Linked DNA regions of Variovorax paradoxus. The protein of the gene in region 1 interacts with the protein of each later gene in a pairwise test. Links are inferred from orthologs where the notes say so. Each region holds a gene or a part of one and is shown on either strand. Other genes may lie near its edges.

Evidence for each region.
Region 2: the proteins of GFK26_RS04070 (region 1) and ndk interact in binary tests that used the Escherichia coli proteins (3 or more experiments, as listed by UniProt). The link is inferred for Variovorax paradoxus from one-to-one orthologs.

The regions. Positions count from the first base shown.
Region 1 is NZ_CP045644.1:883,266-898,465, reverse strand. What follows is about bases 10,512-13,449. They hold GFK26_RS04070 (uracil-DNA glycosylase), read left to right. Parts: upstream 10,512-11,588; coding sequence 11,589-12,311; downstream 12,312-13,449. Other genes in these bases: tuf (elongation factor Tu), read left to right, coding at 12,821-13,449; trpC (indole-3-glycerol phosphate synthase TrpC), read left to right, coding at 10,792-11,592; trpD (anthranilate phosphoribosyltransferase), read left to right, coding at 10,512-10,754. Also shown: GFK26_RS04125 (efflux RND transporter permease subunit), read left to right, coding at 1-2,544; GFK26_RS04120 (oxidoreductase), read left to right, coding at 2,585-3,391; GFK26_RS04115 (LysR family transcriptional regulator), read left to right, coding at 3,449-4,381; gph (phosphoglycolate phosphatase), read left to right, coding at 4,599-5,213; GFK26_RS04105 (chalcone isomerase family protein), read right to left, coding at 5,225-5,830; trpE (anthranilate synthase component I), read left to right, coding at 6,160-7,662; GFK26_RS04095 (GxxExxY protein), read left to right, coding at 7,659-8,051; GFK26_RS04090 (aminodeoxychorismate/anthranilate synthase component II), read left to right, coding at 8,048-8,632; ltaE (low-specificity L-threonine aldolase), read left to right, coding at 8,638-9,696; more of trpD, read left to right, coding at 9,732-10,511; more of tuf, read left to right, coding at 13,450-14,014; preprotein translocase subunit SecE, read left to right, coding at 14,214-14,597; transcription termination/antitermination protein NusG, read left to right, coding at 14,597-15,200. UniProt on the Escherichia coli protein: Excises uracil residues from the DNA which can arise as a result of misincorporation of dUMP residues by DNA polymerase or due to deamination of cytosine.
Region 2 is NZ_CP045644.1:4,821,180-4,836,386, forward strand. The notes cover bases 6,970-9,914. They hold ndk (nucleoside-diphosphate kinase), read left to right. Parts: upstream 6,970-8,201; coding sequence 8,202-8,627; downstream 8,628-9,914. Other genes in these bases: GFK26_RS22220 (pseudouridine synthase), read left to right, coding at 6,970-8,049; rlmN (23S rRNA (adenine(2503)-C(2))-methyltransferase RlmN), read left to right, coding at 8,649-9,815; pilW (type IV pilus biogenesis/stability protein PilW), read left to right, coding at 9,820-9,914. Also shown: GFK26_RS22185 (hypothetical protein), read left to right, coding at 1-43; GFK26_RS22190 (PP2C family protein-serine/threonine phosphatase), read right to left, coding at 60-830; GFK26_RS22195 (YdcH family protein), read left to right, coding at 938-1,144; GFK26_RS22200 (ATP-dependent DNA helicase), read left to right, coding at 1,141-3,231; GFK26_RS22205 (outer membrane protein assembly factor BamD), read right to left, coding at 3,271-4,080; GFK26_RS22210 (RluA family pseudouridine synthase), read left to right, coding at 4,095-5,120; SMC-Scp complex subunit ScpB, read left to right, coding at 5,249-6,190; more of GFK26_RS22220, read left to right, coding at 6,187-6,969; more of pilW, read left to right, coding at 9,915-10,671; GFK26_RS22240 (helix-turn-helix domain-containing protein), read left to right, coding at 10,664-11,590; ispG (flavodoxin-dependent (E)-4-hydroxy-3-methylbut-2-enyl-diphosphate synthase), read left to right, coding at 11,587-12,867; hisS (histidine--tRNA ligase), read left to right, coding at 12,883-14,193; GFK26_RS22255 (YfgM family protein), read left to right, coding at 14,200-14,892; outer membrane protein assembly factor BamB, read left to right, coding at 14,905-15,207. UniProt on the Escherichia coli protein: Major role in the synthesis of nucleoside triphosphates other than ATP. The ATP gamma phosphate is transferred to the NDP beta phosphate via a ping-pong mechanism, using a phosphorylated active-site intermediate.

The DNA.
Region 1 (15,200 bases):
AAGGTCAACATCGCCGGAGAGCAGTCCGAGCGCATCTACGTCGAGTTCGCGCACGACCGGCTGGCCACCTTGGGCATCGGGCCGCAGGACGTGTTCGCCGCGCTCAACAGCCAGAACGCGTTGAGCCCGGCCGGGTCCGTGGAAACCAAGGGCCCGCAGGTCTTCATCCGGCTGGACGGCGCGTTCGACACGCTGCAGAAGATCCGCGACACGCCCGTGGTCGCGCAGGGCCGCACCTTGAAGCTGTCGGATGTGGCTACCATCAAGCGCGGCTACGAGGACCCGGCCACCTTCATGATCCGCAACGGTGGCGAGCCGGCACTGCTGATCGGCGTGGTCATGCGGGAGGGATGGAACGGGCTCGACCTGGGCAAGGCCCTGGACGTGGAAGCCCGTGCCATCAACGCCGAACTGCCCCTGGGCCTGAGCCTGACCAAGGTCACCGACCAGTCGGTGAACATTGCCGCTTCGGTCGACGAGTTCATGGTCAAGTTCTTCGCGGCCTTGCTGGTCGTCATGCTGGTGAGCTTCCTGAGCATGGGCTGGCGTGCGGGGCTCGTGGTGGCCGCCGCAGTGCCGCTGACGCTGGCCGTGGTCTTCGTGGTGATGGCCGCGACCGGCAAGAACTTCGACCGCATCACGCTCGGCTCATTGATCCTCGCGCTGGGCTTGCTGGTGGACGACGCCATCATCGCCATCGAGATGATGGTCGTGAAGATCGAGGAGGGCTACAGCCATGTGGCCGCGTCGGCCTACGCATGGAGCCACACCGCGGCGCCGATGCTCTCGGGCACGCTGGTCACCGCCGTCGGTTTCATGCCCAACGGCTTCGCGCCATCGACAGCGGGCGAGTACACCAGCAACATGTTCTGGATCGTCGGCATCGCGCTGATCGCATCCTGGGTGGTCGCCGTGGTGTTCACGCCTTACCTGGGCGTGAAGCTGCTGCCGAACTTCAAGAAGATCGAAGGTGGCCATGCCGCGATCTACGGCACGCCGCGCTACAACCGGCTGCGTCATGTGCTGGCGCGTGTCATCGCGCGCAAGTGGTGGGTGGCGGGCGCCGTCGTCGCACTCTTTGTGGTGTCGATCCTCGGTATGGGTGTGGTCAAGAAGCAGTTTTTCCCGATCTCCGACCGCCCTGAGGTCCTGGTCGAAGTGCAGATGCCCTACGGCACGTCGATCACGCAGACCAGCGACGCGACGGCCAAGGTCGAGGCCTGGCTCTCCACGCAGCCGGAGGCCCAGATCGTCACGGCCTACATCGGACAGGGCGCGCCCCGCTTCTACTTCGCGATGGGGCCTGAACTGCCCGATCCGTCGTTCGCCAAGATCGTGGTGCGCACGGCCAGCCAGGAGGAGCGTGAGGCCCTGAAGCACCGGTTGCGCCAGGCCATTGCCGATGGCCTTGCGTCCGGGGCGCGGGTGCGCGTGACCCAGCTCGTGTTCGGGCCGTACTCGCCGTTCCCCGTGGCCTACCGTGTCTCCGGGCCCGATGCGAACGAACTGCGAAGGATTGCGGCAGAGGTGCGGCAGGTGATGGACGCCAGCCCGATGATGCGCACCGTCAGCACCGACTGGGGCACCCGCACGCCCACGCTGCACTTCACCCTGAAACAGGACCGCCTGCAGGCCGTGGGGCTGAGCTCCAGCGCCGTGGCGCAGCAACTGCAATTTCTCCTGAGCGGCGTGCCTGTGACGACCGTGCGCGAGGACATCCGCACCGTGCAGGTGGTGGCCCGTTCGGCCGGCAGCACCCGGCTCGATCCCGCGAAGCTCGTGGACTTCACGCTCGCCGGTGCGGGCGGCCAGCGCATTCCGCTGTCGCAGGTCGGCGAGGTCGAAGTGCGCATGGAAGAACCGGTCATGCGGCGACGTGACCGCATGCCCACGATCACGGTGCAGGGCGACATCGCCGACGGGCTGCAGCCGCCCGACGTATCGACAGCGATCACTGCGCAATTGCAGCCCCTGATGCAGAAGCTGCCGGCTGGCTACCGCATCGTCCAGGCGGGCTCCATCGAGGAGTCGGAGAAGGCGACCGCGGCGATGCTGCCGTTGTTCCCCATCATGCTGGCGATCACGCTGCTCATCATCATCTTTCAGGTGCGCTCGATCTCCGCGATGGTCATGGTGTTCCTCACGAGTCCGCTCGGGCTGATCGGCGTGGTGCCGACCTTGCTGCTGTTCCAGCAGCCCTTCGGCATCAATGCGCTCGTGGGGCTTGTCGCGCTGTCGGGCATCCTGATGCGCAACACACTGATCCTGCTCGGTCAGATCCACCACAACCAGCAGGAGGGGCTCGATCCGTTCCATGCGGTTGTCGAGGCGACCGTGCAGCGCGCCCGGCCTGTGATCCTGACGGCGCTGGCGGCGATCCTCGCGTTCATTCCGCTGACGCATTCGGTGTTCTGGGGCGCATTGGCGTACACGCTGATCGGCGGCACCTTCGCGGGAACGATCCTGACGCTGGTGTTCCTGCCGGCGATGTACGCGATCTGGTTCCGGATCAAACCCGGCAATGCGACCCAGGCCGCGCACTGATGCGCTTCATCACCATTCATCAAGATCGAAGGAGCCAGTCATGTCGAGTTCATCAGTCGTTGTCGTGACGGGCGCGTCCTCCGGCATCGGACGCGCCGCCGCGGAAATTTTCGTGGCGCGAGGCTGCCGCGTGTTCGGCACCGTGCGCGACCTGCGCAAGGCACCTTCGCTGCCCGGTGTCGAATTCGTCGAGATGGACGTCCGGGACGAAGGCTCGGTTCAGCGGGGCATCGCATCCGTCATCGACCGTGCCACGCGCATCGACGTGCTGGTCAACAACGCGGGGATGATGATGATCGGTGCGGCCGAGGAAACCGCGACAGCGGAGGCCGCGGAATTGTTCGACACCAACGTCTTCGGCATGCTGCGCGTGACGCGCGCGGTGCTCGCCCACATGCGTGAGAAACGCCGTGGGCGCATCGTCAACGTGAGTTCCGTGCTCGGTGTGCTTCCGGCGCCGTACATGGGCCTGTATGCGGCCAGCAAGCATGCGGTGGAGGGGCTGTCGGAGTCGCTGGATCACGAAGTGCGCCAGTTCGGCATTCGCGCCACGCTGGTGCAGCCGGCCTTCACCCGGACCCACCTCGATGCCAATGCGCCCCGTGTCAAGGCGCGGATCGCGGGCTATGACCGCGAGCGCGACCTGGTGTCGCTTTCCGTGGCCGACAGCGTGAGCAGTGCGCCCGAGCCGCACGGCGTGGCGAGCACCATCGTCGAGGCGGCGCTCGGCCCCTGGCGCATGCGTTGCACGCCGCCGGGGGAGGCGTCGTTGCTGACGAAATTGCGCCGCTTCATGCCGGCAGGACCGGTGGATGCGAGCCTGAGAAAAAAGCTGGGACTCGCCTGAGCACCTGTCCGAGATGCTCGCACCAGCATCGCCCTGACCAACAAGAAGGAGAACATCGTGGACAGCCTGGATCTCCTGCGCACATTCAGCGAGGTCGCCACTTCGGGGAGCTTCTCCCGCACGGCCAAGCATCTTTCGCTGTCCAAGGGCACCGTCAGCAAATACATCGCGGCCCTCGAGAGCCGCTTCGGTGTCAGATTGCTGAACCGGACCAGCCATGCCGTCAGCCTGACCGACGCCGGCGCCTTGCTGCTCGAAAGAAGCAGGCCCATGCTCGAACTGGCCGACGTTACGCAAGCCGAGCTCCAGGATCGCGCGCGGATTCCCAGCGGGCGCGTGCGCATCTCGGCGCCTTACGGCATGGAGCTGACGGAACTGCCGGCACTGATCAACGCCTTTCTTGGCCACTATCCGGAGGTCAGCATCAGTCTCGTGCTCACGAACCGCATGGTCGATCTTGCGGAGGAGGGCATCGACATCGCGCTTCGCTTCGGCGTCTTGGCCAACAAGAACCTGATCGTTCGAAAACTGGTGTCGATGCAGCTCACTGTCTGCGCGGCGCCTGCCTACTGGCGCACGCATGGTGTGCCTGCCCATCCGGGCGAGCTTGCGCATCACATCGCGCTGTTCAGCAGCCATCTGAATCCGCTGCCCAAGTGGCGTTTCGAAGTCGACGGTCAGCCGCTCGAGGTCGCCGTCCGTGGACCGTTGGACGCGACGGAAGCCAGCCCGCTGATCCAGGCGGCCCTGCTTGGCGCAGGCGTCGTCTACCTGCCCTCGGTGATGCTCGAGCCCTACGTCGAGAGCGGGCGCCTGGTGCCCGTGCTGTCGCAGTTCGTTCGCAGCGACATGTGGCTGTCCGCCGTGTACCTGGAGCGCCGGCACAGTACGGCGGTGCACCGCGCACTGCTGGATTTTCTGGCAAGCCGGTTGAAGCCTTCAGGGTCGAAGATCAACATCGACTCGGCCGGAGGCGTCGCATCGAGATGAAAGATCGGCGCTCGTTGGTATCGACCGTTCCGAACTCTCCTGTGAACACGGCTTGCGACTTCGCCTCTTTTCCAGGATCTTTGAAATGTCTGGCGCTCTCTTTCTTCATGCCCGGTAAAGTACCAAGCAGTTTTTCGAACTCTATTTGCCTGCTTTGAACGCCATCAACTTCGACCACTCCCTCTTCGACGCTGCCATCGTCGACCTCGACGGCACCATGGTCGACACGCTCGGCGACTTTGCCGAGGCCCTGAACCGCATGCTGCGCGACCTCGACCTGCCGCCGGTGCAGCCCGCCGCCATCGAACGCATGGTGGGCAAGGGCTCGGAGCACCTGATCCTGTCGGCGCTGGCGCATGTGGGGGCGCCGGCCCCGGCGGCGCTTTTCGATCGCGCGTGGGAGCGCTACCAGCACCACTATCTGGAGATCAACGGCCGCCATTCGGCCGCGTACCCCGGTGTGGTCGAAGGCCTGAAGGCGCTGCGCGCGCGCGGGCTGCGGCTGGCCTGCCTCACGAACAAGCCGACGGCTTTCGCCAAGCCGCTGCTGGCCGCGAAGGGGCTCGACGGCTTCTTCGAGCAGGTGTTCGGCGGCGATGCCTTCGAGCGCAAGAAGCCCGATCCGCTGCCGCTGCTGAAGACCTGCGAAGCGCTGGGCACGGTGCCGTCGCGCACGCTGATGGTCGGCGACTCGAGCAACGACGCGCGTGCGGCACGCGCCGCCGGCTGCCCCGTCGTGCTCGTGACCTACGGCTACAACCACGGCGAGCCGGTGCGCGGCGTGGATGCGGACGGGTTCGTGGATTCGCTGGCCGAGTTCGCGGCGGCCTGAGGGCTGCCTCTTTACTGCTTTCCGAGCAGCGCGTCCTTCAGCTTCCAGTCGGCCGGGTTCGGGCCGAGCCAGATGCGCATCAGCGCATTGAAGAACGCCACCTCCTTCACCGGATCGGGCTGCGGCACGCCGCGCACCGTGATCAGCGTGCCCGTGCCGGGCAGCCAGTCGATGGTGAAGGTGTCGCCCGCCTTGAGCTGCTTCTGGTCCGCGAACATCTGGCCCATGCGCAGCAGGCCGGGGATCAGATTGACCATCTCGCTCTTGGGCGAGTTGTCTTCCACGCCCTTCACGAACAGCTTGCCGAGCTCGTTGGCGTCGATGTCGCGCAGCATCGTGATCGCCACGCGCTTGGGGCCCGGCACGGCCAGCGCCTCTTCGGGGGTCGAGGCCTTCTTGCCCAGGTACAGGCCGGCCGTGTAGACCTTGATGATGGTCTTGTAGCGGATGCCTGCGCCATTGAGCTGCAGCGGGGCGCCGCGCAAGTCCATCTGGTCTTCGAGCTTGATGCCGGCCACGTCGACCTGCGCCGCGAAGGCGCCACCGCAGAGCGCGGCGGAAAGAAAAACGAGCGCCGCGAGGCGGGAGAACACGGCCGGGAGCGGGAGGGCGAACAAGTGAGTCTCCTTGAATTTGCGAACGGTCGTGCGAATGTATCTTTTTGTTTTATCGCGCAGGGCCCGGGGGAACCCTGAAGCCAGCCGTTGCACAAGGCGCCGTTTTCGTGGGCTAAACTCGGCGCTCCATGTTCGTTCATCACATCATTCAAACAGGTGAAGGCAGCCGGGGAGCCTGGCCCTGGCGTCGCCATACATCGCTGACTGTTTGATTGCACGGCGCACGCCGTGCGCCCGCGGCGCCGGATCGATCCCCTCGACTCCGGGCCACCAGTGAATGACCTTGCCACCGACCGAAGGAGCGTCGGCCGGCAACTGGAGAACGATCCGTGATCACCGAACTTGAATTCAAGAGCCTCAGCGCCCAGGGCTACAACCGCATCCCGCTGATGGCCGAGGCCTTTGCCGACCTCGAAACCCCTCTTTCCCTTTACCTGAAACTCGCCCACTCGCAGGGCGGCGGCAAGCACAGCTTCCTGCTCGAATCGGTCGTCGGCGGCGAGCGCTTCGGGCGCTACAGCTTCATCGGATTGCCCGCGCGTACGCTGCTGCGTGCTTCGGGCTTCGGCGCAGAGGCCGTCACCGAAGTGGTGACCGACGGCCAGGTCGTCGAGACCGCCAAGGGCAATCCGCTGGACTTCGTGGCCGACTACCAGAAGCGATTCAAGGTTGCGCTGCGGCCCGGCCTGCCGCGCTTCTGTGGCGGCCTGGCCGGCTACTTCGGCTACGACACCGTGCGCCACATCGAGCGCAAGCTCGAAAAAAGCTGCCCGCCCGACACGCTGGGCTGCCCCGACATCCTGCTGCTGCAGTGCGAAGAACTCGCGGTCATCGACAACCTGTCGGGCAAGCTCTACCTCATCGTCTACGCCGACCCGAAGCAGCCCGAGGCCTATGCCGTGGGCAAGCGCCGCCTGCGCGAGCTGAAGGACAAGCTCAAGTACTCGGTGAGCGCGCCCGTCGTGAAGCCCACGCAGGCGCATCCGCCCGAGCGCAGCTTTGCCAAGGCCGACTACATCGCCGCTGTCGAGCGCGCGAAAGAGATGATCGCCGCCGGCGACTTCATGCAGGTGCAGGTGGGCCAGCGCATCAGCAAGCGCTACACCGAGTCGCCGCTGTCGCTGTACCGCGCGCTGCGTTCGCTGAACCCGTCGCCCTACATGTACTACTACAACCTGGGCGACTTTCACGTGGTGGGCGCCTCGCCCGAGATCCTGGTGCGCCAGGAGAACACCGGCGACGGCGAGCAGAAGATCACCATCCGCCCGCTGGCCGGCACGCGCCCGCGCGGTGCCTCGCTCGAGCTCGACAAGGCGGCCGAGGTGGAACTCATCAACGATCCGAAGGAACGCGCCGAGCACGTGATGCTGATCGACTTGGCGCGCAACGACATCGGCCGCATCGCCAAGACCGGCACCGTGAAGGTGACCGAGGCCTTCGCGGTGGAACGCTACAGCCACGTGATGCACATCGTGAGCAACGTCGAAGGCACGCTGAAGGACGGCATGACCGCCATCGACGTGCTCAAGGCCACGTTCCCCGCCGGCACGCTGACCGGCGCGCCGAAGGTGCATGCGATGGAACTGATCGACCAGCTCGAGCCCACCAAGCGCGGGCTCTACGGCGGCGCCTGCGGCTACATCAGCTATGCCGGCGATATGGACGTGGCGATCGCGATCCGCACCGGCATCGTGAAGGACCAGATGCTGCACGTGCAGGCCGCAGCCGGCGTCGTGGCCGACTCGGTGCCCGAGCTGGAGTGGAAAGAAACAGAAGCCAAGGCGCGCGCACTGTTGCGTGCCGCCGAACTGGTCGAGGAAGGCCTGGAATGAGCAACGCACCGGACATTCAGAACGATTTCTCGCACGAGATCATCGGCGCCGCCGTCGAGGTGCAGCGCGTGCTCGGAACGGGGCTCGATGAAGGGGCTTACGCCGCGGCGCTGGCCATCGAACTCGCCGAACGCGAGATCGGCTTCACGCGCGACGTGGTGCTGTCGGCCACCTACAAGGGCCGTTCGCTCGGCGAGGTGTACCGCGCAGGCTTCGTGATCGAGCAGTCGGTCATCGTCGAACTCAAGGCGGTCGATGTGCTGACCGATTTGCACCGTGCGCAGGTGCTGGCCGCATTGCGCCTGTCGGGCCTCAAGCTGGGCCTTCTCATCAACTTCAACGTGTTCCCTGTCGTGAAGGGCGTGCACCGGATTGTGAGCAAGCCATGAAACTGCTGATGATCGACAACTACGATTCGTTCACCTACAACATCGTCCAGTACTTCGGCGAGCTGGGCGCGGACGTGCAGGTGCATCGCAACGACGAGATCACCATTGAGCAGCTCGGCGAGCTGATCGCTTCGGGCGTGACGCGGCTGGTGGTATCACCCGGGCCGTGTTCGCCGGCCGAGGCGGGGGTGTCGGTGGCGGCCATCGAGGCCTTCGCGGGCAAGCTGCCCATCCTGGGCGTGTGCCTCGGTCACCAGGCCATCGGCGCGGCCTTCGGCGGCAAGATCGTGCGGGCGCAGCAGCTCATGCACGGCAAGACCAGCGAGATCACGACCACGCAAGAAGGCGTGTTCGCGGGGCTGCCCGAGAAGTTCATCGTCAACCGCTACCACTCGCTCTCGATCGAGCGCGAGAGCTGCCCGAAGGCGCTGGCTGTCACCGCCTGGACCGACGACGGCGAGATCATGGGCGTGCGGCACACCGGCTTCACGCACGACGTGCGCATCGAAGGTGTGCAGTTCCATCCCGAATCGATCCTCACCGAGCACGGCCACGCCATGCTCAAGAACTTCCTGGACTGATCCCCATGACCGACCGCTCTTCCCTTGTCGACCTGCGCAGCGACACCGTCACGCAGCCCACGCCCGCGATGCGCGAAGCCATGGCGGCCGCGCCGCTGGGCGACGACGTCTTCAGCGCCGACCCGAGCGTGAACGCGCTGCAGGAGAAGATCGCCGCGCTGCTGGGCTTCGAGGCGGCGCTCTTCGTGCCCACGGGCACGCAGAGCAACCTGTGCGCGATCCTGTCGCACTGCGGCCGTGGCGACGAGTACATCGTCGGCCAGCAGGCGCATGCCTATCGCTGGGAAGGCGGCGGCGCTGCGGTGTTCGGCAGCGTGCAGCCGCAGCCGCTGGACCATGCGCCCGACGGCACGCTGCCGCTCGCGCAGATCGAGGCGGCCATCAAGCCCGACGACGCCCACTTTGCGCGCACGAAGCTGCTGGCGCTGGAGAACACGCTGGGCGGCAAGCTGCTGCCGTTCGACTACGTGCAGGCCGCGACCGATCTGGCCAAGCGCAAGGGACTGCAGCGGCACCTCGATGGCGCGCGGCTCTTCAATGCGGCCACCGCGCAGGCGGCGCTGAACCAGCGAACCGATATCCGCGCCGAAGCCCGCCGCATCGCGCAGTGCTTCGACAGCGTGTCGGTGTGCTTCAGCAAGGGCCTGGGCGCACCGATCGGCTCGGCACTGGTCGGCTCGCGTGACTTCATCGCGCGCGCGCACCGCATCCGCAAGATGGCGGGCGGCGGCATGCGGCAGGCGGGGTTGCTGGCTGCAGCCGCGTCGCATGCGCTCGATCACCACATCGACCGCCTCGCCGACGACCATGCGCTGGCGCAACGGCTCGCACAGGGGCTCGAAGGCATTGAAGGCCTGACCGTCGAGGCGCCGCACACGAACATCGTGTTCGTCGATCTCACGGGCGCGGCGCAGGCGCGTTCTTCGGAGCTGCTCGCCAGCCTCAACCAGCAGGGCATCCTTGCGACCGGGCTGTATCGCCTGCGCTTCGTGACGCACCTGGATGTCGATGCCGCGGGCGTCGACCGCGCTGTCGCGGCGATCCGCGGCTTCTTCAAGGCCTGAGGCCTGGCTACACGCACACACCGAGGAGACTCTTCATGATCACCCCCCAGGAAGCGCTGCAGCGCACCATCGAACACCGCGAAGTCTTCCACGACGAGATGCTGCACATCGTGCGACTCATCATGAGCGGCGAGTGTTCGCCCGTGATGATGGCCGCGCTGATCACCGGCCTGCGCGTCAAGAAGGAAACCATCGGCGAGATCACCGCCGCGGCAGAGGTGATGCGCGAGGTGTCGACCAAGGTGCCCGTGGCCGACACCACGAACCTCGTGGACATCGTCGGCACCGGCGGCGACGGCTCGCACACCTTCAACATCTCGACCTGCTCGATGTTCGTGGCGGCCGCGGCCGGCGCCAAGGTCAGCAAGCACGGCGGGCGCAGCGTGTCGAGCAAGTCGGGCAGTGCCGACGTGCTGGAGTCGCTGGGCGTTAACATCAACCTCAAGCCCGAGCAGATCGCGCAGTGCATCGCGCAGGTCGGCATCGGCTTCATGTTTGCGCCGAACCACCATCCCGCGATGAAGAACGTCGCGCCGGTGCGCAAGGAACTCGGCATCAAGACGATCTTCAACATCCTCGGCCCGCTGACCAACCCGGCCGGCGCACCGAACATCCTGATGGGCGTGTTCCACCCCGACCTCGTGGGCATCCAGGTGCGCGCGCTGCAACGCCTCGGCGCAGAGCATGCGCTGGTGGTCTACGGCCGCGACGGCATGGACGAGATCTCGCTGGGCGCCGCCACCATGATCGGCGAGCTCAAGGACGGCGAAATCCGCGAGTACGAGTTGCACCCGGAAGACTTCGGCTTCCAGATGGCGAGCAACCGTTCGCTGCGCGTCGAGACGCCCGAGCAGTCGAAGACCATGCTGATCGGCGTGCTGGACAACCAGGCCGGCCCGGCGCTGGATATCGTGCTCCTCAATGCAGGCGCGGCGCTGTACGCAGCCAACGTGGTCGACTCGGTGCCGGCGGGCGTGGAGCGCTCGCGCCAGGCCATCGCGTCCGGTGCGGCGAAGGCCAAGCTCGCAGAGCTGGTCAAGGCCTCCACTTCCTTCTGAGAATCAGGCCGTCGTGCCATCGAAAGCAGAGCAAGCCATGTCAGACATTCTCGACAAGATCGTCGCCGTCAAACGCCAGGAAGTCGCCGCTGCGCTGAAGCGCGCCTCGCTCGAAGCCGTGCGCTTCGACGCCGAGAGCCGCGTGCTCACGCGCGACTTCGAAGCCGCCTTGCGCGCCAAGATCGCGGCCGGCCAGGCGGCGGTGATCGCCGAAGTCAAGAAGGCCAGCCCGAGCAAGGGCGTGCTGCGCGAAGACTTCATTCCGGCCGACATCGCGCAAAGCTATGCCGAGGGCGACGGCGTGGTCAGCGCGGCCTGCCTCTCAGTGCTGACCGACAAGCAGTTCTTCCAAGGCGGCGTCGACTACCTCAAGCAGGCGCGCGCCTCGTGCGACCTGCCCGTGCTGCGCAAGGACTTCATCATCGACGCCTACCAGGTGTACGAGTCGCGCGCGATGGGCGCCGACGCGATCCTGCTGATCGCCGCCTGCCTCGACGACGCGCAGATGAAGGACTACGAAGCCATCGCGCGTGGATTGGGCATGGCGGTGCTGGTCGAGGTGCACGACGCGGCCGAGTTGGAGCGCGCGCTGAAGCTCAAGACGGCGCTCATCGGCGTGAACAACCGCAACCTGCGCAACTTCGAGGTGTCGATCCAGGCGACGATCGATTTGTTGCCCAGGCTGCCGGCGGACCGTCTACCGGTGACCGAGTCGGGCATTGCCACGCGCGAGGACGTCGCCACGCTGCGCGCCGCGGGCGTCAACGCCTTCCTGGTCGGCGAAGCGTTCATGCGCGCCAAGGAACCCGGCGAGGCCCTCGCTGCGTTGTTCAAATGACCCGGCCGGATCAGCTGTCGAGCAGCGATCCTGCCGACTGGCCGGTGGCGACGGGCTGGCAGCCGCTGGTCGACGATTTCTTTGCGGGCGCAGTCGGCCAGAAGCTGCAGGGTTTTCTGCGCGAGCGGCTCGACGCCGGGGCGGTGATCTTTCCGCCGCAGCCGTTGCGGGCGCTGGAACTCACGCCGCCGGAAGACGTGCGGGTCGTGATCCTGGGCCAGGACCCGTACCACGGGCGAGGGCAGGCCGAAGGGCTGGCCTTCTCGGTAGCGTCGGGCGTGGCCCTGCCGCCGTCGCTGCGCAACATCTTCAAGGAACTCCAGCGCGACCTGGGCACGCCGCCGCCGGCATTTCCGAACCCGGGCGGCAGTCTCGTGAAGTGGGCGACGCACGGCGTGCTGCTGCTCAACACCTGTCTCACGGTTGAAGAAGCCCAGCCGGCCAGCCATGCAGGCCGCGGTTGGGAGGTGCTCACCGACGCCGTGATTCGCCACGTGGCGCAGGGCGAACGGCCTGTTGTTTTTATGCTATGGGGCTCGCACGCGCAAAGTAAGCGCGCGTTGATTGACGTAGAGCGCCATAAGGTACTGATGTCGAATCATCCCTCGCCGCTTTCTGCGCTCCGGCCGCCCGTCCCGTTCATCGGCTGCGGTCATTTTGGCCAAGCCCGTGCATGGCGCGAGGCGCAGCAGCCAGGAGGCTCCGAACTTCGCTCATAATCGGGGGCTACACACCTCGAGCAGGTTTCCAAGCTTCATCTTTTGCTGGGAATCCTGTGTAGTCACAAAATCGTGCTATATTTCGAGGTTCGCCGGAGAGGTGGCCGAGTGGTTAATGGCAGCAGACTGTAAATCTGCCCTCTTACGAGTACGCTGGTTCGAATCCAGCCCTCTCCACCAGCGATGAATTTGGTTTCTAAGAGCGATTGGATCTAGCGCTTTGGGTGCCTTGAAGTGCCCCCGATGCGGGAGTAGTTCAATGGTAGAACCCCAGCCTTCCAAGCTGATGACGCGGGTTCGATTCCCGTCTCCCGCTCCAGAGACCCGGTTCGGCGCCGGAAGCGATTTGGTTAGAACAAAAGCCCTTTTGGCTCAGTGGTAGAGCACTCCCTTGGTAAGGGAGAGGTCGCGGGTCCGATTCCCGCAAAGGGCACCAGTTTTCTGGGGTTGCAACGACAGGCTTGCGACCCATCTGCATGCGTTGAAATCGTTTTTTTCGGAGTCGAAAAATGGCAAAAGGTAAATTCACCCGCACCAAGCCGCACGTGAACGTGGGCACGATCGGTCACGTTGACCACGGCAAGACCACGCTGACGGCTGCGATCGCAACCGTTCTGTCGTCCAAGTTCGGCGGCGAAGCCAAGGCTTACGACCAGATCGACGCAGCGCCCGAAGAAAAGGCCCGCGGCATCACGATCAACACCGCGCACGTCGAGTACGAAACGGCCAACCGCCACTACGCACACGTCGACTGCCCCGGCCACGCCGACTACGTGAAGAACATGATCACGGGCGCCGCTCAGATGGACGGCGCCATCCTGGTGTGCTCGGCCGCTGACGGCCCGATGCCCCAGACCCGTGAACACATCCTGCTGGCTCGCCAGGTGGGCGTGGGCTACATCATCGTTTTCCTGAACAAGTGCGACATGGTCGACGACGCCGAGCTGCTCGAGCTGGTCGAAATGGAAGTGCGCGAGCTGCTCGACAAGTACGAGTTCCCTGGCGACGACACCCCCATCATCCACGGCTCGGCCAAGCTCGCCCTCGAAGGCGACAAGGGCAAGCTGGGCGAAGAAGCCATCCTGAAGCTGGCCGAAGCGCTGGACACGTACATCCCCACGCCTGAGCGCGCTGTGGACGGCACGTTCCTGATGCCCGTCGAAGACGTGTTCTCGATCTCGGGTCGCGGCACCGTGGTGACCGGCGCTGTCGAGCGCGGCGTGATCAAGGTCGGCGAAGAAATCGAAATCGTCGGCATCCGCCCGACCGTCAAGACCACCTGCACCGGCGTGGAAATGTTCCGCAAGCTGCTGGACCAAGGTCAGGCTGGCGACAACGTCGGCGTGCTGCTGCGCGGCACGAAGCGCGAAGAAGTCGAGCGCGGCCAAGTGCTGTGCAAGCCCGGCTCGATCAAGCCGCACGTGCATTTCACCGCCGAGGTGTATGTCCTGTCCAAGGACGAAGGCGGCCGTCACACGCCGTTCTTCAACAACTACCGTCCGCAGTTCTACTTCCGCACGACGGACGTGACCGGCGCGATCGAGCTGCCCGCGGACAAGGAAATGGTCATGCCCGGCGACAACGTCAGCATCACCGTCAAGCTGATCAACCCGATCGCGATGGAAGAAGGCCTGCGCTTCGCCATCCGTGAAGGCGGCCGTACCGTGGGTTCGGGCGTCGTGGCCAAGATCCTCGACATCTAAGCCAAGCGTAAAGAGTACCGGAGGGGTATAGCTCAATTGGCAGAGCGTCGGTCTCCAAAACCGAAGGTTGTAGGTTCGATTCCTACTGCCCCTGCCACCTAGGTGGCGCCCCGACAAGCCCATCGCGATCCGATGGGCTTCGGCGTCTCAAGGGATGCATTGAATTGAAGGCCGAAAGGCCACAGGAAACCAGCCGAACATGGCCACTTCTCAAATCGAAACCGTGAGCACGGGCGCCGACAAAGCCAAGCTGGCTGCGGCGGTGGTGCTGGCAGTGGGCGCCATCGTGGCGTTCTACCTGCTGTCGCGCCAAGGCTCGCTGGTGCAATGGGCTGCTCTGCTGGTCGGCTTGGCCGCGGCCGTGGGCGCCTTCGGCAGCTCCGAGAATGGCCGTCAGCTGTGGGCTTTCGGTCGTGACTCGTGGCGCGAGGTCAAGAAGGTTGTCTGGCCGACCCGCAAGGAATCGATGCAGATGACGGCCTATGTGTTCGCCTTCGTGGCGATCATGTCCGTCTTCCTCTGGCTCACCGACAAGACGCTCGAATGGGTGTTCTTTGACCTCATTCTGGGCTGGAGAAAATAATGACCGACGACGCAGTTGAAACCACGCCGAGCACGCCGGAAGAGGAGAAAAACCCCCTTCTGATGCCTGCTGCCAACCCTGATCTGCGTTGGTACGTGGTGCATGCCTATTCGGGCATGGAGAAGGCTGTCGAGCGCAACATCACCGAGCGCATCACCCGCGCCGGCATGCAAGACAAGTTCGGCCGCATCCTCGTTCCGACCGAAGAAGTGGTCGAGATCAAGAACGGCCAGAAGCGCACCACCGAGCGCCGTTTCTTCCCGGGCTACGTGCTGGTCGAAATGATCATGGACGACGAGAGCTGGCACCTGGTGAAGCACACCAACAAGGTGACGGGTTTCGTGGGCGGCGCCAAGAACCGTCCGGCCCCGATCTCGCAGAAGGAAGTCGAGGACATCGTCAACCAGATGCAGCAGGGCACCGAGAAGCCGCGCCACAAGGTCGAGTTCACGGTGGGTGAGTTCGTGCGCGTCAAGGAAGGCCCGTTCACCGACTTCAATGGCACGGTGGAAGACGTCAACTACGAGAAGAGCAAGGTCAGCGTGTCGGTCATGATTTTTGGCCGCGCCACCCCTGTGGAGCTCGAATTCGGTCAGGTCGAGA
Region 2 (15,207 bases), 3.9 Mb from region 1 along the record:
CAAGCCGCGCGGTGCGCCGTTGCCGCCGGCACCGGCGCCCTGAGCCAACGGGCGGTCGCTCAGGCCGCCGCAGGCAGCGGGTCGAGCTTGAGCACCGCGATCGAGATGTTGTCGCCCGTGCCGCGTGCGCGGCGCCGGGCTTCCCCCACGAGAATTTCGACCGCATCGCGCGGCGGCTGCGCGTACAGCACGCTGGCCAGCTCTTCCGGCGAGAAGTAGTGCCAGAGCCCGTCGCTGCAGGCCATCAGCAGATCGCCCGGCTGCAGCTTGGGAATGTGGTGCGGATCGACGGGCGGCGGCGTGGTCGTCATGCCCAGGCAGCCCAGCAGGATGTTGCCTTGCGGATGGATGTTGGCCTCGGCCTCGCTGATCTGGCCGCGATCGACCAGCGCCTGCACATACGAATGGTCGCGCGTGCGCTTGACCAGCGCGCCGTCGTTGAAGTGATAGATGCGTGAGTCGCCCGCGTGGATCCACGCGCAGCCGCCCTGGGGCGTCATGAGGAAGGCGGCCAGCGTGCTGTGCGGCTCCTGCTCGCTGGACAGCGCCGTGAGCTTGATGACCGTGTGGGCGTCTTCGAGCAGTTGGCGCAGCACGACAGCAGGGTCGTCGCGCTCGGGGCTGAAACGGGTGAAGAGCTGGCGCGCGGTCATCAGCACCTGGTCGGACGCCTTGCGCCCGCCGCTGCGCCCGCCCATGCCGTCGGCGATGACGCCGAGCACGCAGCCCGGCGTGCGCGGATGGCTCATCAACAGCACCTGGTCCTGCTGGTAGGGGCGGTCCCCCTTGTGGAGGCCGGTGGCTGCGGCGAGTCGAAAGCCTTGGGTCATGAGCGCTGGGGCGCCAGAGGCGCGCTTTCTGTCTTCTCTGGGGTTCGTGTCAGGACGTATTATCGAATGAACACGCGCGGCCCCATGCGGCACGCGCACCCCCACCGTTGGACTCCAATCTTCATTCCCTTTCCCGTCAGCTGATCGAGCTGCGCATCGCGCATGCCGACCTCGACGCCACCATCGACCGGCTCTCGGAAGACAGTGCGCCGCCCGACGAATTGCTGATGCGCCGCCTGAAAAAACGCCGCCTCGCCCTGCGCGACCAGATCGCCCGGCTCGAGAACGCGCTCGACCCGAAAGAGCCGGCGTGACGTCGCCGCTCGAAAACCAGGTGCGCGACGCGTTCGCGCAGGACGGGGTGCTGTCGCAGGCCGCCGAGCAGTTCCGCGAGCGCGGCGGCCAGACCGAAATGGCCATGGCCGTGGCCCGCACCATCTCCGACGGCGGCATCCTCGTGGTCGAGGCCGGCACCGGCGTGGGCAAGACTTTTTCGTACCTCGTGCCCGCGCTGCTGAGCGGCGAGCGCGTGCTGCTCTCGACCGCCACCAAGACCCTGCAGGACCAGCTGTTCGGCCGCGACCTGCCGCGCCTCGTCGAAGCCTTCGCACTGCCGATACGCACGGCGCTGCTGAAAGGGCGGGGCAGCTACCTGTGCCTGCACCGGCTCGACATGGCGCGCCACGACGCTTCGCTGCCCGAGCGCGGCAGCCTGCGCACGCTGGCAAAGATCGAGCAGTGGTCGAAAGCCACGCGCACCGGCGACTTGGCTGAGCTGCCGGGGCTCGACGAACGTTCGCCGTTGATCCCGCTGATCACCTCCACGCGCGAGAACTGCCTGGGCGCGCAATGCCCGCAGTTCAAGTCATGCCACGTCAACCTGGCGCGGCGCGAGGCGCTGGCGGCCGACATCGTGGTCATCAACCACCATCTGTTCTTTGCCGACCTCGCGGTGCGCGAGACCGGCATGGCTGAGTTGCTGCCGACCGTGAGCGTCGTCGTGTTCGATGAAGCGCACCAGCTCAACGAAACCGGCGTGCAGTTCCTCGGCGCGCAGCTCGGCAGCGGACAGGCACTCGACTTTGCGCGCGACATGCTCGGCGCAGGCCTGCAGCATGCGCGTGGGCTGGTCGACTGGCAGCAGTTGGTGGCGGGCGTCGAACGCGCGGCGCGCGAACTGCGCCTGGTGGTCGGCAAGCAGTGGCCGGGCGCCAAGCTGCGCTGGATCGGCCCTGCACCCGAGGGCGTGAATGCCGAGGCCTGGCAGGGCGCGCTCGACGACTTGCAAGACGCCTTCGTACAGGCCGCCGACGGGCTGGACACGGTGAGCGAAATCTCGCCCGACTTCGTGCGCCTGCACGAGCGCGCGCGCCAGCTTGCCAAACGCACCGCGCGCTTCGCGCAACCCTGCGAACTCGACTCGGTGCGCTGGGTCGATGTGGGCACGCAGCTGCGCCTGATCGAGTCGCCGCTCGACATCGCCGATGCAATGCGCAAGCGGGTGCTCAAGCTGACCGACGAGCCTGTGGAGTCCGACTTGCCATACGGGGATGAAGGCGATGACGACGAAGACCCCGAGCACGGCGCCGTCCCGCCGCCACCGCAGGAAGACAGCCGCCGCGCCTGGGTGTTCACCTCCGCCACGCTGGGCGACGACCCCACGCTGCGCTGGTTCACCGAGCCCTGCGGCCTGCGCGACGCCGAAGTGTTGCGCGTGCAGAGTCCGTTCGATTACGCCTCGCAGGCAGCGATCTACGTGCCGCGGGCTTTTCCGAAGCCCAACGATCCCACGCACAGCCAGCAGGTGGCCAAGCTGGCCGCACACGGTGCCGCCGAACTCGGCGGGCGCACACTGGTGCTCACCACCACGCTGCGCGCGCTGCGCACCATCGGCGACGCGATGCGCCAGCAGTTCGAGCTGCTCCAGACGGAGGCGCGGCCCGAGGTGCTGGTGCAGGGCGAGCTGCCCAAGCGCGTGCTCATGGACCGCTTCCGCGAAGGCGCGAGCAACGGGCGCGCAGGCTGCGTGCTGGTCGCGTCGGCGTCGTTCTGGGAAGGCTTCGATGCGCCGGGTGACGCGCTGCAGTTCGTCGTTATCGACAAGCTGCCGTTCCCGCCGCCCAACGACCCGCTGGTGGAGGCCCGCTCGCAGCGGCTCGAAGCGCAGGGGCGCAGTTCGTTCAGCGATTACTCGCTGCCCGAAGCGGCCGTGGCATTGAAACAGGGAGCGGGGCGCCTCATTCGCCGTGAAACCGACAGCGGCGTCCTCGCGATCTGCGACACGCGCCTCGTGGCGATGGGCTATGGCCGGCGGCTGCTGGCGGCGTTGCCGCCGATGCGCCGGCTGGAAACCGAAGCGGATTTCGAGAGCGCGATCGACGCGCTCAAGAAACCTTACTGAGATCTACCGAAGTGACCGAAGTGGTCGGCTGGCTCTGGATTACCAGAGCTTCCACCATGGATCGTCCTTGCCCTTGAAGCCGTTGGCCAGGTAGGAGCTCTTCGGGTAGTTGGTGGTCAGCACGCGCTGCGCATCGTCGCGCAGGTCCTTCATGCCGAGTGCGTCGTACGACTTCACCATGATGTACAGGGCTTCTTCGAGCGCCGGCACTTCGCGGTAGTCGGCCAGCGCGATCTGTGCCCGGTTGATGGCCGCCAGGTAGGCGCCACGCGAGTAGTAATAGCGCGCCACGTGAACTTCGTACTGCGCGAGCGAGTTCACGATGTAGTTCATGCGCTGGCGCGCGTCGGGCGCGTAGCGCGATTCGGGGAAGCGCGTCACGAGGTCGCGGAAGGATTCGAACGATTCCTTGGCAGCCTTCTGGTCGCGCTCGGACAGGTCCTGGCGCGTCAGGAACGCGAACATGCCCAGGTCGTCGTTGAAGTTGATCACGCCCTTCAGGTAGAGCGCGTAGTCGAACGCCGGGCTGGCCGGGTGCAGCTTCATGAAGCGGTCGAGCGTGGCGATGGCGTTGGCTTTTTCGCCTGCCTTGTGCTGGGCGTAGGCCTTCTCAAGCTGGGCCTGCTGGGCCAGCGGCGTGCCGGCGGCACGGCCTTCGAGCTTCTCGTACAGCGGCACCGCCTTGTCGTAGGCGCCGGAGCCGACTTCGTCCTTGGCTTCCGAGTAGATGCGGTTGGGGCTCCAGTTCGCGGTCTTGTCTTCCTTGGTGGTGGAACCACAGCCGGCGACGAGAAGGGCCGCCGCGCTGAGCGCGATCCAGGCAGGGACCGATAATTTGGCGCGAAACATCACATACGGCTTTCGTGAAACAGTTGCCCTCAATTATATCGACCGACCCCCTGACCGATCCTCCGGAAGGGCCTGAAGCTGAAGAGGGCGCCGATCTCGCGGAGCCGAGCGAGCTGCGGCCCTTCGCGATCGATCAGGCGCAGCACGGCCAGCGGCTCGATCGCGCGCTGGCCGCCCTGGTGCCGGAGTTTTCGCGCAGTTACCTTCAGCAACTCATCGAGGCCGGCGCCGTCGAGCTGCAAGGGCGCACGCTCACCAAGGTGTCTGCCACGGTGCGCGTCGGGCAGTCGGGGCGCATCGAGTTGCGGCCCACGCCCCAGAGCCAGGCCTTCCGGCCCGAGGCGATGGACCTGGTCACCGTCCATGAAGACGAGCACCTGCGGATCATCGACAAGCCGGCCGGCCTGGTGGTGCACCCGGCGCCCGGCCACTGGAGCGGCACGCTGCTGAACGGACTGCTGGCGCTCGACCCGAAGGCCGTGCTGCTGCCGCGCGCGGGCATCGTGCACCGCCTCGACCGCGACACCAGCGGCCTGATGGTGGTGGCGCGCACGCGGGCCGCGATGGACGCCATGGTGGCGCTGATCGCCGCGCGCGACGTGAAGCGGCAGTACCTGGCGATGGGGCACAAGGCCTGGGAAGGCGCGGCGGCCCGCCAGGTCGATGCGCCGATCGGCCGCGATCCGCGCAACCGGCTGCGCATGGCCGTGGTCGACCTGGAGCGCCACGCGGGCAAGACCGCACGCACGCTGATCGAGCGGCTCGACAGCCACACCGAGGGCTGCGCGGTGCGCTGCACGCTCGAAACTGGCCGCACCCACCAGATCCGCGTGCACATGGCGTCGATTGGTCATCCACTGGTCGGCGATGCGCTCTATGGCGGCGCGCCCGCGGTGGGGCTGTCGCGGCAGGCGCTGCATGCGTTCCGGCTGGCGTTCGTGCATCCCGTCACGCAGCAGCCGATGGAGTTCCGCTCGCCGCCGCCGCCCGATCTGGCCCAGGCTTTGCAGACCTGGGGGCTGGATTACAATCGCGCCTGACGGCCCGAGGGCCGCGCCGGCCACCCGATGCCGGCCTTGCGTTGCACTCGCCGCGTGCCGGCAACGCCTACCCCTTCCATCCATCTGAACAAGCGTCGCCAGGCGCCTTTTTCCGGATAACGCGAACCATGAATACGGCGGATGCCAAGCGCATTCTCGAAACCGCCTTGATCTGTTCGAGCCAGCCGCTGCCGGTGCGCGACATGCGTGTGCTGTTCGACGACGAGCTGGGTGTGGACACCATCAAGGTGCTGTTGCTCGAACTGCAGGAAGACTGGGCGCAACGCGGCCTGGAGCTGGTGAGCGTCGGCAGCGGCTGGCGTTTCCAGAGCCGGCCCGAGATGCGCGATGCCCTCGATCGCCTGCATCCCGAGAAGCCGCCGCGCTACACGCGTGCCGCCCTCGAGACGCTGGCCATCATTGCCTACCGGCAGCCGGCCACGCGCGGCGACATGGAAGACATCCGCGGCGTCACGATCAACTCCCTGATCCTCAAGCAGCTCGAAGACCGCGGCTGGGTCGAGGTGATCGGCCACCGCGAAACGGTCGGCCGGCCCGCGCTCTACGCGACGACCCGCCAGTTTCTCGACGACCTTGGGCTGGCCTCGCTGGACCAGTTGCCGCTGGTGGAAACGCCCGCGCAGCAGGCGGCGCTGGTCGATGCACTGCAGCAGGCCTCGGGCGACCAGCCGGGACTGCCGATGGATGTCGACGCGGCGGAAGACGCCGTGGCCGAATCCGCAGACGCCGCCGTGCGCGTGACCGAAGAGGGCGTGCAGCCCGAACTCGACATGGTCGATGCGCCGCCCGAGTCGGCTGAGCTGGCCGAGGTCGTTTCGACCGATGCGGCGGAGTTTGCCGAAGAGGTGGTGGCGATCACCGGGGGCGACGAAGCCGTCGAGCCCGTAGATGAAGCGCCCCAGGCGTCCGAGCCAGAAGCCGGCAAGTTGCCCGCCGACCCCGAAGGGGCCATCGCGCCCGAAGAACCCCCATCCGACGTCCCGTCCCCCGCAGCGGACGAGGCCGATCCCCACGATCCCCACGCTGTTTCTCCCGGAAAAACCCCATGAGCTCATCCGACACCGACGACGCAGCGAAGCTGCCGGTCGAACCCGAAGTCAAGAAGCGGAAGCGGACAGCCACGCCCAAGCAGGCGACGGAAGTTGCGGTTGAATCCGTGGTTGCGCCCGCAGAGGCAGCAGGGGCCGAGGCCGAAGCAGCGCCGAAGAAGCCGCGTGCGCCCCGCAAGAAGAAGGCGGTCGAGGTTCCGGCTGCCGATGAGCAATTGCAGAGTGCGGCGGAAGTCGCTCCTGCGGCCGAAGCTCCCGCGGCGGTGGAGCCCGATGTGGCGCCCGTGGTTGCCAAAGCCGCGACGGCCGACGAAGACGAGCCCGCACCGGTCGAAACGAAGCGTCCCCAGGCGTCCGATCAGGACGACGACCGCGCGGACGATGATGAAGACGACGAGGAAGACGAGCCCGACGAAGAGGAAGACGACCTCGACCGTGCCCGTCGCGCCGCCGAGCGCGAGCAGCGCAACGCGCTGCCGCCCGAGCCGATCCGCTTCTCCGACGTCATTTCCGGCCAGTTCGATGCCGACGAAGAAAGCCCCGAGGTGCCGCCGCTCAAGCGCGTGCTGCTGCCCGAGGCCGATTCACCCAAGCTGCACAAGGTGCTGGCACAGGCCGGTCTCGGTTCGCGCCTCGAGATGGAGCAACTGATCCTGCAGGGCCGCATCTCGGTCAACAACGAGCCGGCCCACATCGGCCAGCGCATCCAGTACGGCGACCAGGTCAAGATCAACGGCAAGCCGATCCGCTACCGCATCGCTCCGCCGCCGCCGCGCGTGATCGCGTACCACAAGCCCGTGGGCGAGGTGGTCACGCACGACGACCCGCAAAACCGCCCGACGGTGTTCCGCAAGCTGCCGCGACTGCAGCAGGGCAAGTGGCAGTCGGTCGGCCGGCTCGACCTGAACACCGAAGGCCTGTTGCTGTTCAGCAGCTCCGGCGACCTGGCCAACCAGCTCATGCACCCACGCTTCGGCCTGGAGCGCGAGTACGCGGTGCGCGTGCTGGGCGCGCTCACCGCCGAAGAAAAGAAAAAGCTGATCGAAGGCGTGCGCCTGGACGACGGCATGGCGCAGTTCGGCACCATCGAAGACGGCGGCGGCGAAGGCTCCAACTGCTGGTACCGCGTGACCATTTCCGAAGGCCGCAACCGCGAAGTGCGTCGCCTGTTCGAGTCGGTGGGCCACGCGGTCAGCCGACTCATCCGCATCCGCTACGGCGCGATGGTGCTGCCGCGCGGCCTCAAGCGCGGCGCCTGGATGGAACTCGACGAGCGCGACATCCAGGCGCTGTTCCAGGCCTCCGGCGGCGCGCAGGCGCGACCGGCGGGTCCGCAGCAGCAACGCGGCCCCGGTGGCCCGGAGGGCGGCGGTCGCAACGGTCGGAACAAGAAGCGCCGTGGCAACAACAACAACCGCAACGGCAACAACGCCGGCGGCATGGGCGGCGGTCAGCCGCGTGAAGCACGCGGCGAAGCACCGATCCCGAGCCCGTTGGGCGACGGTCGTCCGCCGCGCGGCGAGCGCGGAGGACGCGGTGGCCCGAACCGGGGCGGCGGCAATGGCGGTCCGCCGCAGCAACAAGGGCGCCGCGGCAACGCAGGCCCCGGCAACCGTCAGGGCGGCCAGGGGCAAGGGCAGGGCGGCGGTGGCAATCGGGCGCCAGGTGGCGGCGGTGGTGGCGGCGCTGCGAACCAGCCCGATCCGATGAAGACGTCGGTCGGCTACATCGGTGCCGACAGCTTCTCGCGCCAGCGCAAGGAACAGCGCGGCGGTCCGGGACGTCGCGGCGGTGGTGGGGGTTCGCAAGGCGGTGGCGGCTTCGGTGGCCCGGCCGGCAGCCGCCGCCGCGGACGCTGAAAACCAGCCGTCGCAGCGCGGCCTTTCGCGGGGTTTTCACCAATCCCGCAGGTCGCGCCGGTTAAAATCAGAGGCTTTGTCGACGGGCCGCGAAACAAATTCGCTGCAGTTGTGACAAAACACTTCAAAATCAAAGCTCAGGAAGCACTTCAATGGCTATCGAACGTACCCTTTCCATCATCAAGCCCGACGCCGTCGCCAAGAACGTCATCGGCAAGATCGTCTCCCGCTTCGAGGCTGCCGGCCTCAAGGTTGTCGCCGCCAAGCTGGTTCACCTGTCGCGCAACGAAGCCGAGCAGTTCTACTCGGTGCACAAGGAGCGTCCCTTCTTCAAGGACCTCGTCGAGTTCATGATTTCGGGCCCCGTGTTCGTGCAAGCACTCGAAGGCGAGAACGCCATCGCCAAGAACCGTGACCTGATGGGCGCCACGGACCCGAAGAAGGCAGCCGCCGGCACCATCCGCGCCGACTTCGCCGACAGCATCGACGCCAACGCCGTTCACGGCTCGGACGCGCCCGAAACGGCTGCCGCCGAAGTCGCTTTCTTCTTCGCCGGCCTCAACGTCTACGCACGCTGAAGCCGTTTCTCGCCTGAATTCATGACCACAGCCAATCTGCTCGAATTCGATCTCGACGGGCTGGCTGCGTTCTGCGAAAAACTCGGCGAGAAAAAATTCCGCGCCACGCAGCTGTTTCGCTGGATCCACCAGCGTGGCGCCAGCGACTTCACCCAGATGACCGATCTGGCGAAGTCGCTTCGCGAGAAACTCGCGACCACCGCGCGCGTGGAGGCCCTGTCGGTCCTCACGCAGCATGAATCCAAGGACGGCACGATCAAGTGGCTGTTCGACGTCGGCGGCGGTGATGCGGTCGAGGCCGTGTTCATTCCCGAAGACGACCGCGGCACGCTGTGCGTGTCGTCGCAGGCCGGTTGCGCCGTGGGCTGCCGCTTTTGCTCGACCGGGCATCAGGGCTTCAGCCGCAACCTCACCACGGGCGAAATCGTCGCCCAGCTCTGGTTTGCCGAGCATTTCCTGCGCAAGCACCTCAAGCGCAACGAGCGCGTCATCTCCAACGTGGTGATGATGGGCATGGGCGAGCCGCTGCAGAACTACTCGGCGCTGGTGCCCGCATTGCGCACCATGCTCGATGACAACGCCTACGGGCTGTCGCGCCGCCGTGTCACGGTGTCGACTTCCGGCGTCGTGCCGATGATCGACCGCCTGGGTGCCGATTGCGCCGTCGCCATGGCCGTCTCGCTGCATGCGCCCAACGATGCGCTGCGCGATGACCTCGTGCCGCTCAACCGCAAGTACCCGATCGCCGAACTGCTCGAGGCCTGCAAGCGCTACCTCGTGCATGCGCCGCGCGATTTCATCACCTTCGAATACTGCATGCTCGACGGCGTCAACGACCAGCCCGAGCACGCGCGTCAGCTGATCGAGCTCGTGCGCAAGCACGACGTCTCGTGCAAGTTCAACCTGATTCCGTTCAACCCGTTTCCCGCGTCGGGCCTGCTGCGCTCGCCGCAACCGCGTGTGCTGGCCTTTGCCCGCACGCTGAGCGAAGCGGGCCTCGTGACCACCGTGCGCAAGACGCGCGGTGACGACATCGACGCCGCCTGCGGACAACTCGCCGGCGACGTGAAAGATCGCACCCGTGCGGCCGAGCGCATGGCCCAGCGCCGTGCGGAGGTGGCCGAGCGCCCCGTCGTGCTGCACCCTCGCGCCAAGATCCCCAAAACAACCGTTCCCCAGGAGCATTGACGCAATGAGCATGGCCTTACCGACGACGACCGCGAGCGTGCAGCGAGTGCTGAGCGCAGGAATCGCGAGCGTCGCCGTGGCGCTTCTTCTCGCGGGCTGCGTCAACACGCGAACCACCACCACCGGGCTTGTCGGCAGCGGAGCCGACAGTGGCGCCCCTGTCGTGACCCACACCGACGAAAACAACCGCCGACGCGCCCGCCTGCGGATGGAGCTGGCTGCCGGCTACTTCGAACAGGGCCAGACCTCGGTTGCCCTCGAAGAACTCAAGCAGGTGCTGGCCATCGATCCGGGTTACGCCGATGCCTACAACCTGCGCGGGCTGGTCTACATGCGGCTTGAGGACGCGGCCCAGGCGGAAGACAGCTTCCGCCGCGCGGTCGCGATCAATCCGCGCGACGCCAACACGCGCCACAACTACGGCTGGTTGCTGTGCCAGCAGAACCGCTACGGCGACGCCGCACAGCAGTTCGCCGCGGCACTGGCTGTGCCCAGCTATGCCGACCGCGCCAAGACGCTCATGACCCAGGGGGTTTGCGAGCTCAAGGCCGGCCAGCGGCAGCAAGCTGAACGCAGCCTGCTGCAGGCCTACGAACTCGACGCCGGCAATCCGGTGATCGGCTTCAACCTGGCCTCGGTGCTGGCGCAGCGCGAAGAGTGGTCGCGCGCGCAGTTCTACGCTCGCCGTGTCAACAACAGCCCGTCGGCCAATGCAGAGACGCTCTGGCTGGGCGTCAAGATCGAACGGAAGCTCAACAACCGCGAGGCTGTCGCGCAGCTGGGCGGTCAACTGCAACGACGTTTCCCTCAATCGCGGGAGGCAATGGCGTACGAGCGCGGGAATTTCAATGACTGAACGGGTTTCGGAGTTCGGGACGTCCGCGGCACTGCCGCTGGCAGAGGCCGACGTCGCGGAAAAAACGGCCGGCGACATGCTGCGCGAAGCGCGCGAAGCGCATGGCCTGCACATCGAGATGGTGGCCGCGGCGCTCAAGGTGCCGCCGCAAAAGCTGCTCGCGCTTGAAGCCAACGACATCGCCTCGCTGCCCGACCCCGTCTTTGCGCGGGCCCTCGCCAGCAGCGTGTGCCGCGCACTGCGCGTCGATCCGGCGCCGGTGCTCGCCAAGTTGCCGGGCGCCCAGCGCGCACCGCTGGCCGAAACCAATCGGACGCTGAACGCCCGTGTGGTCTCCGACACGCCGCGCTGGAACGGCGGGCGCTCCGGCGGCCTGCCGTCGCGCGCGCTGCTGACGGTCGTGGTGCTGCTGCTGATCGGCGCCGGCGTGCTGTTCTGGATGCCGCAATCGGCGTTTGACCAGATCGGCGCTTCCGTTGGCCGACTGACGGCGAAGAACGAGGCCGAGACCATGCCGCCTCCCGATCAGGGCGGGGTCTCGGAGCCTGTGCCGACGCAGGCCGTGGCCCCGACCGGCCCGGTGGATGCCGCACCGGCTGCTGGTGTCCTGGCCGCCGTGCCGGCCGTCCCGGCCTCTGCGCCCCTGGCGGCGGTCGCCAACACCAGCACCGCAAGCAGCCAGCAGCTCGTCTTCGTGGCGCGCGAGGAATGCTGGGTCACCGTCACCGAAGCCGGCGGCAAGCAGTTGCTGCGCCGCAGCCTGCAGGTCGGCGAAACCGTCGGGCTGTCGGGCACGCTGCCGCTGTCCGTGGTGGTGGGGCGAGCATCGGCGGTCGATGTGCAGGTGAACGGAAAGCCCTACGATCTGAAGCCTGTCACCCGCGGAGGCGGCGTGGCGCGTTTCGAGGTGAAATCGTGACAACCGACTGCACTCCCCAACCCATTGAATCGGCCGCGCCCAAGGCGCGCCGTTCGCGCCAGGCCAGTGTGGTCTGGGGACCGCGCACGGTCACGGTGGGGGGCGACGCGCCCACGCGCGTGCAATCGATGACCAACACCGACACGGTCGATGCCATCGGCACCGCGATCCAGGTCAAGGAGCTCGCCATTGCGGGTTCCGAGATGGTCCGCATCACCGTCAACACGCCCGAAGCCGCCGCGCAGGTGCCCTACATCCGCGAGCAGCTCGACCGCATGGGCATCGACGTGCCGCTGATCGGCGACTTCCATTACAACGGCCACCGCTTGCTCACCGACTATCCGGCCTGCGCCGAGGCGCTGAGCAAGTACCGCATCAACCCCGGCAACGTGGGCAAGGGCGACAAGAAGGACAAGCAGTTCGGCCAGATGATCGACGCGGCCATGCGCTGGAACAAGCCGGTGCGCATCGGCGTGAACTGGGGCAGCCTCGACCAGGAACTGCTCGCCAGCCTGATGGACACCAACAGCCAGCGCGCCACGCCCTGGGACGCCAAGCAGGTGATGTACGAGGCGCTGATCACCTCGGCCATCGAATCCGCCAAGCTGGCCGAGTCGATGGGCATGGCCGGCAACCAGGTCATCCTGTCGTGCAAGGTGAGCGGCGTTCAAGACCTGATTTCGGTGTACCGCGAACTCGCGCGGCGCTGCGACAACCCGCTGCACCTGGGTCTGACCGAAGCCGGCATGGGCACCAAGGGCACGGTGGCTTCGGCCACGGCGCTGTCGATCCTGCTGCAGGAGGGCATCGGCGACACGATTCGCGTGTCGCTCACGCCCCAGCCGGGCGAGTCGCGCACGCAGGAAGTGCTGATCGCCAACGAAATTCTTCAGGCCCTGGGGCTGCGCGTGTTCGTGCCCAGCGTCACGGCCTGCCCCGGCTGCGGCCGCACCACGAGCACCACGTTTCAAGAGCTTGCCAAGCAGATCGACGACTACCTGCGCCTGCAGATGCCGGTCTGGCGCAAAAAGTACCCGGGCGTCGAGACGCTGAAGGTGGCCGTCATGGGCTGCATCGTCAACGGTCCCGGCGAGAGCAAGCACGCCGACATCGGCATCAGCCTGCCCGGCACCGGCGAAGCGCCTGCGGCGCCGGTCTTCATCGACGGCGAAAAGGCCCTCACGCTGCGCGGCGACAATATCGCCAACGAGTTCCACCAGCTCGTCGAAACCTACATCGAAAAGCGCTTCGGCAGCGATCACGCTGTCCTGGCCTGACACCTCCGCAGACTCATGGCTGAAAAACTGAATGCCGTCAAAGGCATGAACGACATATTGCCGCCCGAATCGGCGCGCTGGGAGTGGCTCGAAGCCACCGTGCGCGACCTGATGGGGCGCTATGCGTACCGCAACGTCCGCACCCCGATCCTGGAGCACACGGCGCTGTTCGTGCGCGGCATCGGCGAAGTGACGGACATCGTCGAGAAGGAGATGTACGCCTTCGAAGACCGCTCGGACAAGCATGGGCAGTCGGAGCATCTGGCGATGCGGCCGGAGAATACGGCCGGCCTCGTGCGCGCCGTGATCGAGCACAACATGCTCTACGAAGGACCCAAGCGCCTTTGGTACATCGGCCCGATGTTCCGTCGCGAAAAGCCGCAGCGCGGGCGCTTCCGCCAATTCCATCAGATCGGCGCCGAGGCGCTCGGCTTCGCCGGCCCCGATGTCGATGCCGAATTGATCCTGCTGGCCACCGCGCTGTGGAAGGCCATCGGCCTGACCGACGTGCGCCTGGAGCTCAACAGCCTGGGCCAGCCCGCCGAGCGCGCGCTGCACCGCGCGCAGCTCATCGCCCACTTCGAGCAGCACGCCGACAAGCTCGACGAGGACGGCAAGCGCCGTCTGCACAGCAACCCGCTGCGCATCCTCGACACGAAGAATCCGGCGATGAAAGAGGTGGTCGAAGCGGCGCCGAAGCTGATCGATTTCCTGGGCGCCGAATCGCTGGCGCACTTCCAAGGGGTGCAAGCCATCCTCAAGGCCAACGACATCGCCTTCACGATCAACCCGCGCCTCGTGCGCGGTCTCGACTACTACAACCTCACGGTGTTCGAGTTCGTGACCGACCGCCTCGGTGCGCAGGGCACGGTGTGCGCCGGCGGCCGCTACGACGATCTCATCGCGCAGATCGGCGGCAAGCCGGCGCCCGCCGTGGGCTGGGCCATCGGCGTCGAGCGCGTGCTCGACCTGCTGAAAGAGCAGGGTGCCGAAGTGCCCGCACCGGTGCCCGACGTCTATGCCATCGTGCCCGACGCCGCCTCGATGCCTGTGGTGCTGCGCGCCTTGCAGCAGCTGCGCGAAACCGGCGTGCGCGTGCAGATGCACGCCAGCACGGCCGAAGGCCTTGCGAGCTTCAAGGCACAGATGCGAAAGGCGGACGCCAGCGGCGCCACCTACGCCCTGATCTTCGGCGCCGATGAACTTGCGCGCGGTGAAGTGACTCTCAAGGCCTTGCGCGACGCCAGCGTTGCGCAGTCCGCCCGTTCACTTGCTGAAGTGACCACCTGGGCCGCCACCCTACAATCGCCGGCTCCCAACCTCTGACAGCGCATGGCCACCCATCTCGACCTCGAAGAACAGGAACAGCTCGACCAGCTCAAGCATTTCTGGAACACCTACGGCACCCTGATCACCTGGGCCGTGCTGCTCGTCGCCGGCGCCTTCGTGGCCTGGAACGGCTGGCAGTACTACCAGCGCACCAAGGCAGCCCAGGCCGCGGCACTTTATGACGAGGTCGAACGCAGCACGCAGTCCGGCGACGTCGAGCGCATCCAGCGCGTGATGACCGACATGAAGGAGCGCTTCGCAGGCACCGCCTACGCACAGCAGGCCGGCCTGCTGGTCGCCAAGACGCTGTTCGACAAGGGCAATGCCGACGGCTCGCGCGCGGCGCTGGGCTGGGTCGCGCAGAACGCTGTCGATCCGGGCTACCAGGCCATCGCCAAGCTGCGGCTCGCGGCCGAGCTGCTCGATGCCAAGTCCTACGACGACGCGCTCAAGCAACTCGACGGCAAGGTGCCGACCGAATTCGAACCGCTGGTGGCCGACCGCAAGGGCGACATCTACATGGCGCAAGGCAAGCGCGACGAGGCCCAGGCCGAGTACCGCAAGGCCTGGACCGGCCTCGGCGCCGGCTCGGACTACCGCCGACTGGTCGAGATCAAGCTCAACGCGGTTGGTGTCGACCCGAAGACCCTGGCGCCGACCGTCACCGTGACGCCCGCCGTCCCCAAGAACTCCTGATCGCACACCTCCATGAATTTCAAGCGTTTCATGCCTGAATCGACCGCCCTGCGTGCGGGTTCTGCTCTTGTTCTGGTAGCGCTGCTGGCCGCCTGCTCGGGCTCCGGCAAGCCCAAGCCCGCCGAGTTGCCGGCCAACCCGTCCCTGATGGGCGTGCGCCAGGCCTGGAACGTGCGGATTCCAGGCGTCGAATTCCCGCTCACCGCCGATGTCAGCGGTGACATCGTGACCGTGGCAGGCAGCGACGGCACGGTCGTCGCCATCGACGCCCGCGCCGGTCGCGAAACCTGGCGCGCCAGCGCCGGTGCGCCGCTG